One region of the Pseudomonas edaphica genome, then DNA from elsewhere that is predicted to be linked to it. Evidence: riboswitches for the same ligand, from Rfam matches in the RefSeq annotation. Region 1 holds a riboswitch; each other region holds the start of a gene.
What was found. Region 1 has a riboswitch for cobalamin ahead of ACQY47_RS02260 (CbtB domain-containing protein). Riboswitches for the same ligand answer to the same signal wherever they lie in the genome.
Positions count from the first base shown of each region.

Region 2: another riboswitch for cobalamin. It lies ahead of ACQY47_RS24730 (ABC transporter substrate-binding protein); the one in region 1 lies ahead of ACQY47_RS02260 (CbtB domain-containing protein).
Region 3: another riboswitch for cobalamin. It lies ahead of cobO (cob(I)yrinic acid a,c-diamide adenosyltransferase); the one in region 1 lies ahead of ACQY47_RS02260 (CbtB domain-containing protein).

Region 1 is NZ_OZ255725.1:556,742-560,010, reverse strand. Features, by position in the region: gene cobM (precorrin-4 C(11)-methyltransferase) at 1-646, opposite strand, end outside; gene ACQY47_RS02270 (cobalamin biosynthesis protein) at 716-1,108, opposite strand; gene ACQY47_RS02265 (CbtA family protein) at 1,105-1,806, opposite strand; gene ACQY47_RS02260 (CbtB domain-containing protein) at 1,818-2,006, opposite strand; cobalamin riboswitch at 2,104-2,321, opposite strand; cobalamin riboswitch at 2,364-2,563, shown strand; gene cobW (cobalamin biosynthesis protein CobW) at 2,656-3,269, shown strand, end outside.
Region 2 is NZ_OZ255725.1:5,425,926-5,429,194, reverse strand. Features, by position in the region: gene ACQY47_RS24740 (hypothetical protein) at 1-11, opposite strand, end outside; gene ACQY47_RS24735 (M24 family metallopeptidase) at 120-983, opposite strand; cobalamin riboswitch at 1,044-1,237, shown strand; gene ACQY47_RS24730 (ABC transporter substrate-binding protein) at 1,353-2,363, shown strand; gene ACQY47_RS24725 (FecCD family ABC transporter permease) at 2,360-3,269, shown strand, end outside.
Region 3 is NZ_OZ255725.1:5,106,880-5,110,148, forward strand. Features, by position in the region: gene ACQY47_RS23320 (PQQ-dependent sugar dehydrogenase) at 1-1,006, opposite strand, end outside; cobalamin riboswitch at 1,106-1,356, shown strand; gene cobO (cob(I)yrinic acid a,c-diamide adenosyltransferase) at 1,435-2,046, shown strand; gene ACQY47_RS23330 (cobyrinate a,c-diamide synthase) at 2,043-3,269, shown strand, end outside.

The DNA.
Region 1 (3,269 bases):
GAAACCCTTTGGCCGCTACTTTCTCGGCAATATCCGCCAACGTGCCCAGCACCCAATCCTGATCCGGCCACGTCGCGCGGTGTACCACGGCAATCGGGCAGTCCGCGCCGTAGTGCGGCAGCAGTTCGGCGACGATTTTCTCCAGGTGGTTGACCCCCAGGTGAATCGCCATCGTTGTGCCATGCTGCGCCAAGCTGTCGAATGCCTCACCCGCCGGCATGCTGGTTTTATCGGCATAACGGGTCAGGATCACACTCTGGGCGATGTCCGGCAGGGTCAGCTCTGTTTCCAGCAACGCGGCGCAAGCCGACACTGCAGTCACCCCAGGGATGATCTGGAACGGTATGCCCAACTCACGCAAATAACGGATTTGCTCGCCAATCGCGCCATACAGGCTCGGGTCGCCGGAGTGAACGCGCGCCACATCCTGGTCGTTGGCGTGGGCTGCCTTGATCAGCTCAATGATCTGTTCCAGGTGCAATTCGGCGCTGTTGACTACCTGTTCAGCCTGATGACCTTGCAATACCGCTGCCGGCACCAGGGAGCCGGCATAGATGATCACCGGGCAACTGCGGATCAGCCGCTGGCCCTTGACGGTGATCAATTCCGGGTCGCCGGGGCCTGCGCCGATAAAGTAGACGGTCATGGGAATTCCTGTTGAAAAACGGGCGAGCATGAAAGTTGCTCATGATCGAGGAGGGCAATTATCGGGATTTTAGTCGGCGCACGCCAATGCAAAGGTGGCCTGGGCGGTTTTTTTGCGCGTGATCAACAGGCGGGCAGGGCGCTGGGAGAGCTGTTCAGCCAGGGCCAGGGCGGCGCTTTCGGCGATGCCATAGCAACCTGTATGCGCAAAAGCGACGGCTGACTTGTGGCTCAAGCGCTGTTCATAACCGGCCAATTGTGCAGCACTGAAACACTGCAAGGGCAGCTCCAGCAGTCGGGCCAGGGCCAGCAGGCCGGGTTCAGCCTGTTTGCGATCAATGCTCGCCAACGCGGTGATGCGTTGGCGTTCAATGCCGCCGTCGGCGAGGGCTGCGTCAAACAGGCCGAGCAGGGTGTGAACATCACAGCCGCGCTGGCAGCCCAGGCCGACCACCAGTGTCATGCCGAGTATTGACTGTCGCGGTTGCGGCGAAACAGCCATGCGCTGATCCAGCCCAAGGCCAGCCAGAAGGCCACGTTAGTCAGGTGCGAGGCGATTTTGAACTGTGCTTCCAGGGCTTCGGGTGCCAGCATCGAATGCACTTGCGGTTGCGGCGCGCCGATCACGTGGGGCACGGCCAGGATCGCCACGCCCAACACCTTGAGCAGCCAGCTACGACCAAACACCAGCAGTGCGATACCGGCGGCGGTGGAGGCCGCCGTGCCGATCCACCAGATCTGTCGTTGCGCCAGGTCGGCGGCAGCCGTGCCCGGCAACTCCGGCGGCAGCCCCAGGGTGGGCGCCAGTACAAACGTCGCGTAACCGGCCAAGCCCCAGAGCAACCCTTGAGCCGTGCGGGTCGGCGCGCGCAAGGTGTAGAGACCGGCCAGCATCAGCGCGAAACCGACCGCTACCACCAGGTTGCCGCCGGTGGTCGACAGCACACGCTGCCAGCCATTTTCCGGCTCCCAGGCTTCGGCGTCGTGGGTGTGGGCTGCGGCGCCAGCGGCGTGTTCGTGCACCACTTCGGCGGCCGGGGCATTTTCAAAGGTTTCCGCCTGCAGAATCAGCGGGGCGACCCAAAAGCTTTGCAGCAGGGTCAGCAACAGGGCGGCCAGCAGGCCAGTGAAACCTGCGGTTTGGGCAATACGCTTGATCATGTCGGCAGGCCTCAGTGGCACGGGAACGCGGCGCTGTGGCGGGTATCGTGGGCGGCGTTGTGTACCGCTTCGATATGCGAGAACCCGGCGAAGTACACCAGGCACGCGCCGAGGATCGACGCGCCGATGGCGGCGCCCAGGCGTTGGCTCAAGGTAGTGGTGCTGCTGGCGGTGTGCGAAGTGCTGCTGATGATCGACATGGCGCGTCCCTTCAGGGGTTCAGGGTGACGCAGGCGCATGAAAACCCCGCGAGGCAGGCACGCAGGGTTCTGAACAGCGCCCGCCCACCGCGGGTTTGTTATCTGATTTTTTCGGGCCGGTCTCCGGGCTTACGAGGGGCGCTCTTGGGAAAAGAGGTGGGCCGTATCAAGCATCTCCTTCCCATGCACAGGCACAGTGGATTTGATGCTTCGCTCGCTTACCGTTGCGGGGGCAGCACCGGACTCGTCATCACGCGATGACTCACCGGTTTCCCGTTTCACCCTGTGAAGGGCACCCGAAACAAGATGTGTAGGAGAGCATGGGCGGGCGACGGTAGTCAAATGCCGCGAGCCCCTGTAGCCTTGCACCTTCGAGGTTCTTCGGCCCACGCCGAAGCTAAGAAGGGAACGCGGTCCAAGCCGCGGCTGCCCCCGCAACTGTGAAGGGTTCAGCTGCCTGCCACGCCACTGCCATAACGGCGGGAAGGCGCAGCCAGCGCGGGTCGCAAGACCTGCAAGCCCCAAGCCAGGAGACCTGCCTCGCAACCGATTTTCTACTTAACCGGGCGGGGTGATCCGGTGACGAAATCCGCTGCTGCGCGCCGTCGCAGGGTCTATCGTCCCGTCTGCCCGCCCCCAAGGGCATCCGATGAAAACACTGGCCAAACTCCCCGTCACCATCGTTACCGGCTTCCTCGGTTCGGGTAAAACCACCTTGCTGCGCCATATGCTCGACAACGCTCAAGGCCGTCGCATCGCCGTGATCGTCAACGAATTCGGCGAACTGGGCATCGACGGTGAGATCCTCAAACAGTGCTCCATCGGTTGCACCGAAGAAGAAGCCAACGGCCGCGTTTACGAACTGGCCAACGGCTGCCTGTGCTGCACCGTGCAGGAAGAGTTCTTCCCGGTGATGCGCGAGCTGGTTGCACGTCGCGGCGACCTCGACCATATCCTTATTGAAACCTCGGGCCTGGCCCTGCCAAAACCGCTGGTGCAAGCCTTCCAGTGGCCGGAAATCCGCAGCGCCTGCACGGTTGACGCGGTAATCACCGTGGTCGACAGCCCGGCCGTGGCTGCCGGCACCTTCGCCGCCTTCCCGGACCAGGTTGACGCCCAGCGCAAACTCGACCCGAACCTGGACCACGAATCGCCGCTGCACGAGCTGTTTGCCGACCAGTTGGCCAGCGCCGACCTGGTGATCCTCAACAAATCCGACCTGATCAGCGCCGAAGACCTGGCCCGCGTGCGCCTGGAAGTCGC
Region 2 (3,269 bases), 1.7 Mb from region 1:
CGAAAAAGCATAAGTTCTCCATGAACAAAAGCGAATCGAATGGGTGCAGCAAATAATATCATTGAGCCATCACTGCGTGTCAGCCCATAGCCCGAACATTCGCAGGGCGGTACAGCGCATCAATCCAGCATCCGACTAAGCAGCCGGTGCCCCTCTGCCGTCACCTCGACCATCGCCGACAGCATCACGCCGTCGGCACCGTCTGAGGAAAGCAGGCTCCAGAAATCTGGCGGCTGGTACCTCACACCCACTTTGCCCGCCTTGGCGATCACGTACACGTTCAGCACCTGCCCCGGTTGCATCAAGGGGCTGTCACCCTCGACCTTGTAACCGAGCACCTGCGGCTTTTGTATGCGCGCCTGGCCCATGGCGTAGCCCGCAAACTCACGCACCGCAACGGCCTGGCCCGCGTCCAGCTCCTGTTGTATCGCAGTCCCAACATTGGCCAGCCGCTGGCCACCCTGAACGTGAGCGACCCCATTGGCCAGCGCACGGCGCGCAGTGTCCAGCAATTGGCGCTGCGCCGGGGTGGCATTGGGTGTAGCGAACGTCCAGACCTGAGCAACATGGGCCTGGGCCGATGCCGCGATCAACTCAACTTTTACCAGCGCCGCGTCCGGGAACGGCACGTCGGTGGGCGGCGCGGCGCTCACCTGATTATTCACCGACACCGCCACCGCTGCCGGGTAACCGCGAAAGCCGAACATCATCGGCAACCAGCCGTGCTGCGCGTACTGGTCGAGTAAAAACCCCTGCACCGCAGTGCCGGTGCCGCCCTTGCGGATCAGCGGCGCGACCTTGAGTAACAGGTCACTGGCGATGGGCGCCAGTTTGGCTTCCTCGGCAAGAATGGTGGCGTCATCCAACTGGGCGATGGCGTGGGCCCTGTCGCCGATCGCGTCGGTGTAGCGGGCGAGCGCAGGGTCAGCGGCGTGTGCGCTCATGCAACACAGCAGTGGCACTATTCCCAGACGTATCAACATGGCCTTCCTTGGGGTGGTGATGGACGAGCCCGGATTGTACCTCCACCCAGCGCCCAAGATGGACTACCATACCGCGCCGGTTCCCAAACGGGACTAATAGGGAATTCGAAGCGCGGCCCATCGCGCCAATCGAAACTGCCCCCGCAACTGTAGGTGCCGAGCCTGCTCCCCATTGCCACTGGACCACGTCCGGGAAGGCCGGAGCGAGGCGACGACGCATCAGTCAGGAGACCTGCCGGCCCAGCGTTATCACTCACCGGCGGGGTGTCCGGGAAGGACATCCGCGCCCTGCAAACCTGCAGCGTTCAAAGGTGTGTTTCCGAGCCGTACCTGCCCTGTTTCCCGTACGGTTCACTCGGAGATTGCCCCATGCTGCTACGCGTTTGCGCCCTGATCACCGGCCTGGGCTTTTGTGCCCTGGCCCACGCCACGCCGACTCACTACCCGCTCACGGTGGAAAACTGCGGCAGCAGCGTCACCTTCCAACAAGCCCCGGCACGCAGCGTGACCATCGGCCAGGCCGCCACCGAGATGCTTTACGCTCTGGGCGTAGCGGACAAAGTGGTCGGCACTTCGCTGTGGTTCAACAGCGTATTACCGCAGTTCAAAGCGCAAAACGACAAGATCGAGCGCCTGGCCGACAACGAGCCGAGCTTCGAAGCTGTGATCGCCAAACGCCCACAACTGGTGGCCGCCGAGCTGGAATGGGTGGTCGGCCCGCAAGGCGTGGTCGGTACCCGCGAGCAATTCCACGAACTGAAGATTCCCACCTACGTGCTGCCCTCCGACTGCGAAGGCAAGGACAACCTGGTGGGCGCCGATGGCACGCGGCTGGAGCCGTTTCGCATCGACACGATCTATAAAAGCATCAGCCAGTTGGCTGAGATTTTCGACGTGCAAGCGCGTGGCCAACAGTTGAATGACGAACTCAAGGCCCGCCTGGCCAAGTCGGTCGCCACCGCCCAGGGTAAGGGCCTCAAGCACGCCAGTGCATTGGTGTGGTTTTCCAGCAGCGAAATGGCCGCCGACCCGTATGTAGCTGGCCACAAGGGCATTCCCGAATTCATGCTGCAAACCCTCGGCCTGCACAACGTGGTGCAGTCCGACGAAGAATGGCCCGCCGTCGGTTGGGAGACCATCGCCAAGGCCAACCCGACCTTCCTGGTGATCGCGCGCATGGACCGCCGTCGCTACCCGGCCGACGACCATGAAAAGAAACTCGCCTTCCTGCGCAGCGACCCGGTGACCCGCAACATGGACGCGGTGAAAAACAACCGCATCCTCATTATTGATGCCCTGGCGTTGCAGGCAAGCCTGCGCATGTTCGATGGCCTGGAACAACTGGCCGGTGCCATCGACGGCTACGACCTGTCGAAATGATGCGCACCCTACTCGCCCTCGCCGTGTTGCTGATGGCCGTGCTCGCCGGCACCGCCATCGGCGAAACCGCCATCGACCCGCAAGTGGTCTTGCAGGTGCTGGTCAACAAACTCTGGGCGGCCGGTTACGTGCTCGACCCGATCGATGAAGGCGTGGTGTGGAACTACCGCCTGACACGGGCGCTGGTTGCCGCCGCGTGTGGCGCCGGGCTGGCCACCTGCGGGGTGATCTTGCAGTCGCTGCTGCGCAACCCATTGGCCGATCCGTACCTGCTGGGCATCAGCGCGGGCGCCTCGACCGGTGCAGTGTTGGTGGCATTGATGGGCGTGGGCGGCGGGCTGATTTCGCTGTCGGCGGGCGCGTTTGTCGGCGCGATGGCGGCGTTTGCGTTGGTGATATTGCTGGCACGGGCCAGCGGCTCAGTCAGCGGCACCGGCCAGATCATCCTCGCCGGCATCGCCGGTTCGCAGCTGTTCAATGCCCTCACCGCGTTCCTGATCACCAAGTCCGCCAGTTCCGAACAGGCGCGCGGCATCATGTTCTGGCTGCTGGGCAACCTCAGCGGCGTGCGCTGGCCGTCGGTGTGGCTGGCGGTGCCGGTAGCGGTCGCAGGCCTGGCGGTGTGCTTGTGGCATCGGCGTGCGCTGGATGCGTTTACCTTTGGCGCCGACTCCGCGGCTTCGTTGGGTATTCCGGTGCGCCGTGTGCAATTTGTGCTTGTCGGTTGCGCGGCGCTGGTGACGGCGGTGATGGTGTCGATTGTCGGCTCCATCGGTTTTGTCGGGCTGGTGATTCCCCACGCCGTGCGCCTGCTGCTGGGCACCGGGCATTCGCGGTTGCTGCCCGCCAGTGCGCTGGGCGGCGCGTTGTTCTTGATCGCTGCTGATGTGCTGTCGCGCACCTTGA
Region 3 (3,269 bases), 2.0 Mb from region 1:
GCCCCACGGCATAGTCCGGGGCGATGGCCTTGGCGACCAGGTCGGGGTTTTGCGGTGAGACCCGCACGTCCACATGTTGGCCGTAGTAACTGAAGGGCCAGCCATAAAACGCGCCATCCTTGACCGAGGTGATGTAGTCCGGCACCAGGTCGCTGCCGATTTCATCGCGCTCGTTGACCGCCGTCCACAGCTTGCCGCTCTGCGGTTCCCAGGCCATGCCATTGGGGTTGCGCAAACCGGAGGCAAAGATACGGTGCTGGCCCGTCGCGCGGTCGACCTCCCAGATCGCCGCTCGGCCTTCCTCCGCCGCCAGGCCATTCTCACCGACATTGCTGTTGGAGCCGACACTCACATACAACTTACTGCCGTCCTTGTTGGCCACCACGTTTTTGGTCCAGTGGTGGTTGATGCTGCCGCCCGGCAGGTCGACCACCTTGGTGCCGGCCTCCTTGATCGCGGTTTCACCCGGCTGGTAAGGGAAGCGCAGCAGCTTGTCCGAATCGGCGACGTACAGGTCGTTACCCACCAGGGTCATGCCAAACGGTAAATTGAGGTTCTCCAGAAACACCGTGCGCGTCTCGGCCACGCCATCATGGTCGGCATCGCGCAGCAGTGTGATGCGGTTCGGGCTCGGCACGCCCGCGCCCGCGCGGCCCATGACCTTCTCCATCACCCAGCCACGAATGCCCGTGGCGTCATCCGGTTTGGGTGGCGAATTGGTTTCGGCTACCAGCACATCCCCGTTAGGCAAAACGTAGAGCCAGCGCGGGTGATCCAGGCCTTCGGCAAATGCCGCTACTTGAGTCCCGGCAGCGGCTGTCGGCTTGGCACCCTCCGGCCAGCCGATCGCCGGGGCGATGTTTACGGTGGGGATAAGGGTTTTGTTCGGCTCCGGCAGCTTGGGCGATGGCCCGGTGCCTTCCGAGACCTGCAGGGTAGAGCTTTCACCGCAGGCGGCGAGGGTGCCTGCCAGCATGATCAGTAAGGCGAGTCTGGTTTTGTGCATGGTTTTCTCCTTAATACCTGTAAAGGTAGAGAAGCGCGGCAGTCGGATGGTTCAAGTGCAAGGCCAGCTTTAATTGACGCTCCACCCCCAACCCACTAACCTTCGCGGCTTGTTCCAGGTGCTCTGTGGCCCATGTGCCGACAGAGTGAAACAGGGAAGCCGGTGAGTGAGCGCGTTTGTACACAGCGCAGCCGCAATTCCGGCGCTGCCCCCGCAACGGTAAATGAGTCAAAACGGTGCCTTTTGCCACTGTATCCGCGTGATATGGGAAGGCGCGCCGTTGGCCTGCTCGCGCTATCAGCAGAGCGCCACTCATGAGCCCGGAGACCGGCCTGGATCATCCAACAGCATCACGGTGGGCGATGCTTGGCTGTCTGTTTTTCTTTTTCCTGCCCGCCGTTTTTGTCCAGCCCCAACGGAGAGCTGCCATGACTGATTCCCCCGACCGCGACGAACGCCACCTGGCGCGCATGCTGCGCAAAAAAGCCGTGATCGACGAGCGTATCGCCAATTCCCCAAACGAATGCGGCTTGCTGCTGGTGCTGACCGGTAACGGCAAAGGCAAAAGCAGCTCGGCATTCGGCATGCTCGCCCGCGCCATGGGCCACGGCATGCAGTGCGGCGTGGTGCAGTTCATCAAGGGGCGTAACAGCACCGGCGAAGAGTTGTTCTTCCGGCGTTTCCCCGAGCAAGTGCGTTTCCATGTAATGGGCGAAGGCTTCACCTGGGAAACCCAGGACCGCCAGCGCGACATCGCCGCCGCCGAAGCCGCCTGGGCAGTTTCCCGCGAATTGCTGAAAGACCCGTCCATCGGCCTGGTGGTGCTGGACGAGTTGAACATCGCCCTCAAGCACGGCTACCTCGATCTGGACCAGGTGCTCAGCGACCTGCAGGCCCGCCCACCCATGCAGCACGTTGTGGTGACTGGCCGTGGCGCCAAGCCTGAACTGATCGAAATGGGCGACACCGTCACCGAAATGGGCATGCTCAAGCACGCGTTCCAGGCCGGTATCAAGGCACAGAAGGGCGTCGAACTTTGAACCAGCCCCGTCATTGCCCAGCCGTATTGATCGCCGCTCCGGCGTCCGGCCAGGGCAAAACCACCGTCACCGCCGCGCTCGCCCGCTTGCACCGCAACCTGGGGCGCAAGGTGCGCGTGTTCAAATGCGGGCCGGATTTTCTCGACCCGATGATCCACGAGCGCGCCAGCGGTGCGCCGGTGTATCAGTTGGACATGTGGATGGTGGGCGAGCGAGAAAGTCGCCGCTTGCTGTGGGAAGCAGCCGGCGAGGCTGACCTTATTCTCATCGAAGGCGTAATGGGGCTGTTTGACGGCACACCGTCGAGCGCCGACCTGGCGCGGCACTTTGGTGTGCCGGTGCTCGGGGTCATTGATGGCACCGCCATGGCCCAGACCTTTGGTGCCTTGGCCTTGGGCCTGGCGCGCTACCAGCCGGACTTGCCATTCGCCGGTGTGCTGGCCAATCGCGTTGGCACCCTGCGTCATGCGCAACTGCTCGAAGGCAGCCTCACCGAAGGCCTGCGCTGGTATGGCGCGTTGTCCCGTGAAACGGGAATTGAATTACCGAGTCGTCACCTGGGCCTGGTGCAAGCCAGTGAACTCAATGACCTCGATGCGCGCCTGGACGCCGCAGCCCAGGCGCTGGGCAGCAGCTGCGAAGTGGCGTTGCCGCCGCCGGTGACGTTCGCCGCGCCGCAACTGATTGAGGCTGAGCCGCTGTTGGCCGGTGTGCGTATTGCCGTAGCCCGTGATGAAGCCTTCGCTTTTACCTACGGCGCCAGCCTGGATCTGTTGCGGGCAATGGGCGCTGAGTTGAAGTTTTTCTCGCCGATCCATGATCACCAATTGCCCGACGCCGACAGCCTGTACTTGCCCGGCGGCTATCCCGAATTGCATCACCAGGCACTGTCTGAAAACACCCGGATGCTTGCGGCTATTCGCGCCCATCATGCGGCTGGCAAACCACTGCTGGCTGAATGTGGCGGCATGCTCTACCTGCTGGATTCGCTCACCGATGTGGACGGCGCCCGTGCCGAACTGGTCGGCCTGCTGCAAGGCGATGCGGTGATGCAAAAGAAACTTGCCGCCCTGGCCCTGCAAAGTGTCGAGTTGCCCGAAGGCGTGCTGCGCGGCCATACCTATCACCATTCCCTGACCAGCACCGAATGGCAGCCGATTGCCCGCGGCCTGAGCCCCAATGGCGGGCGCGGGGCGGAGGCGGTGTATCGGCAGGGGCGGATG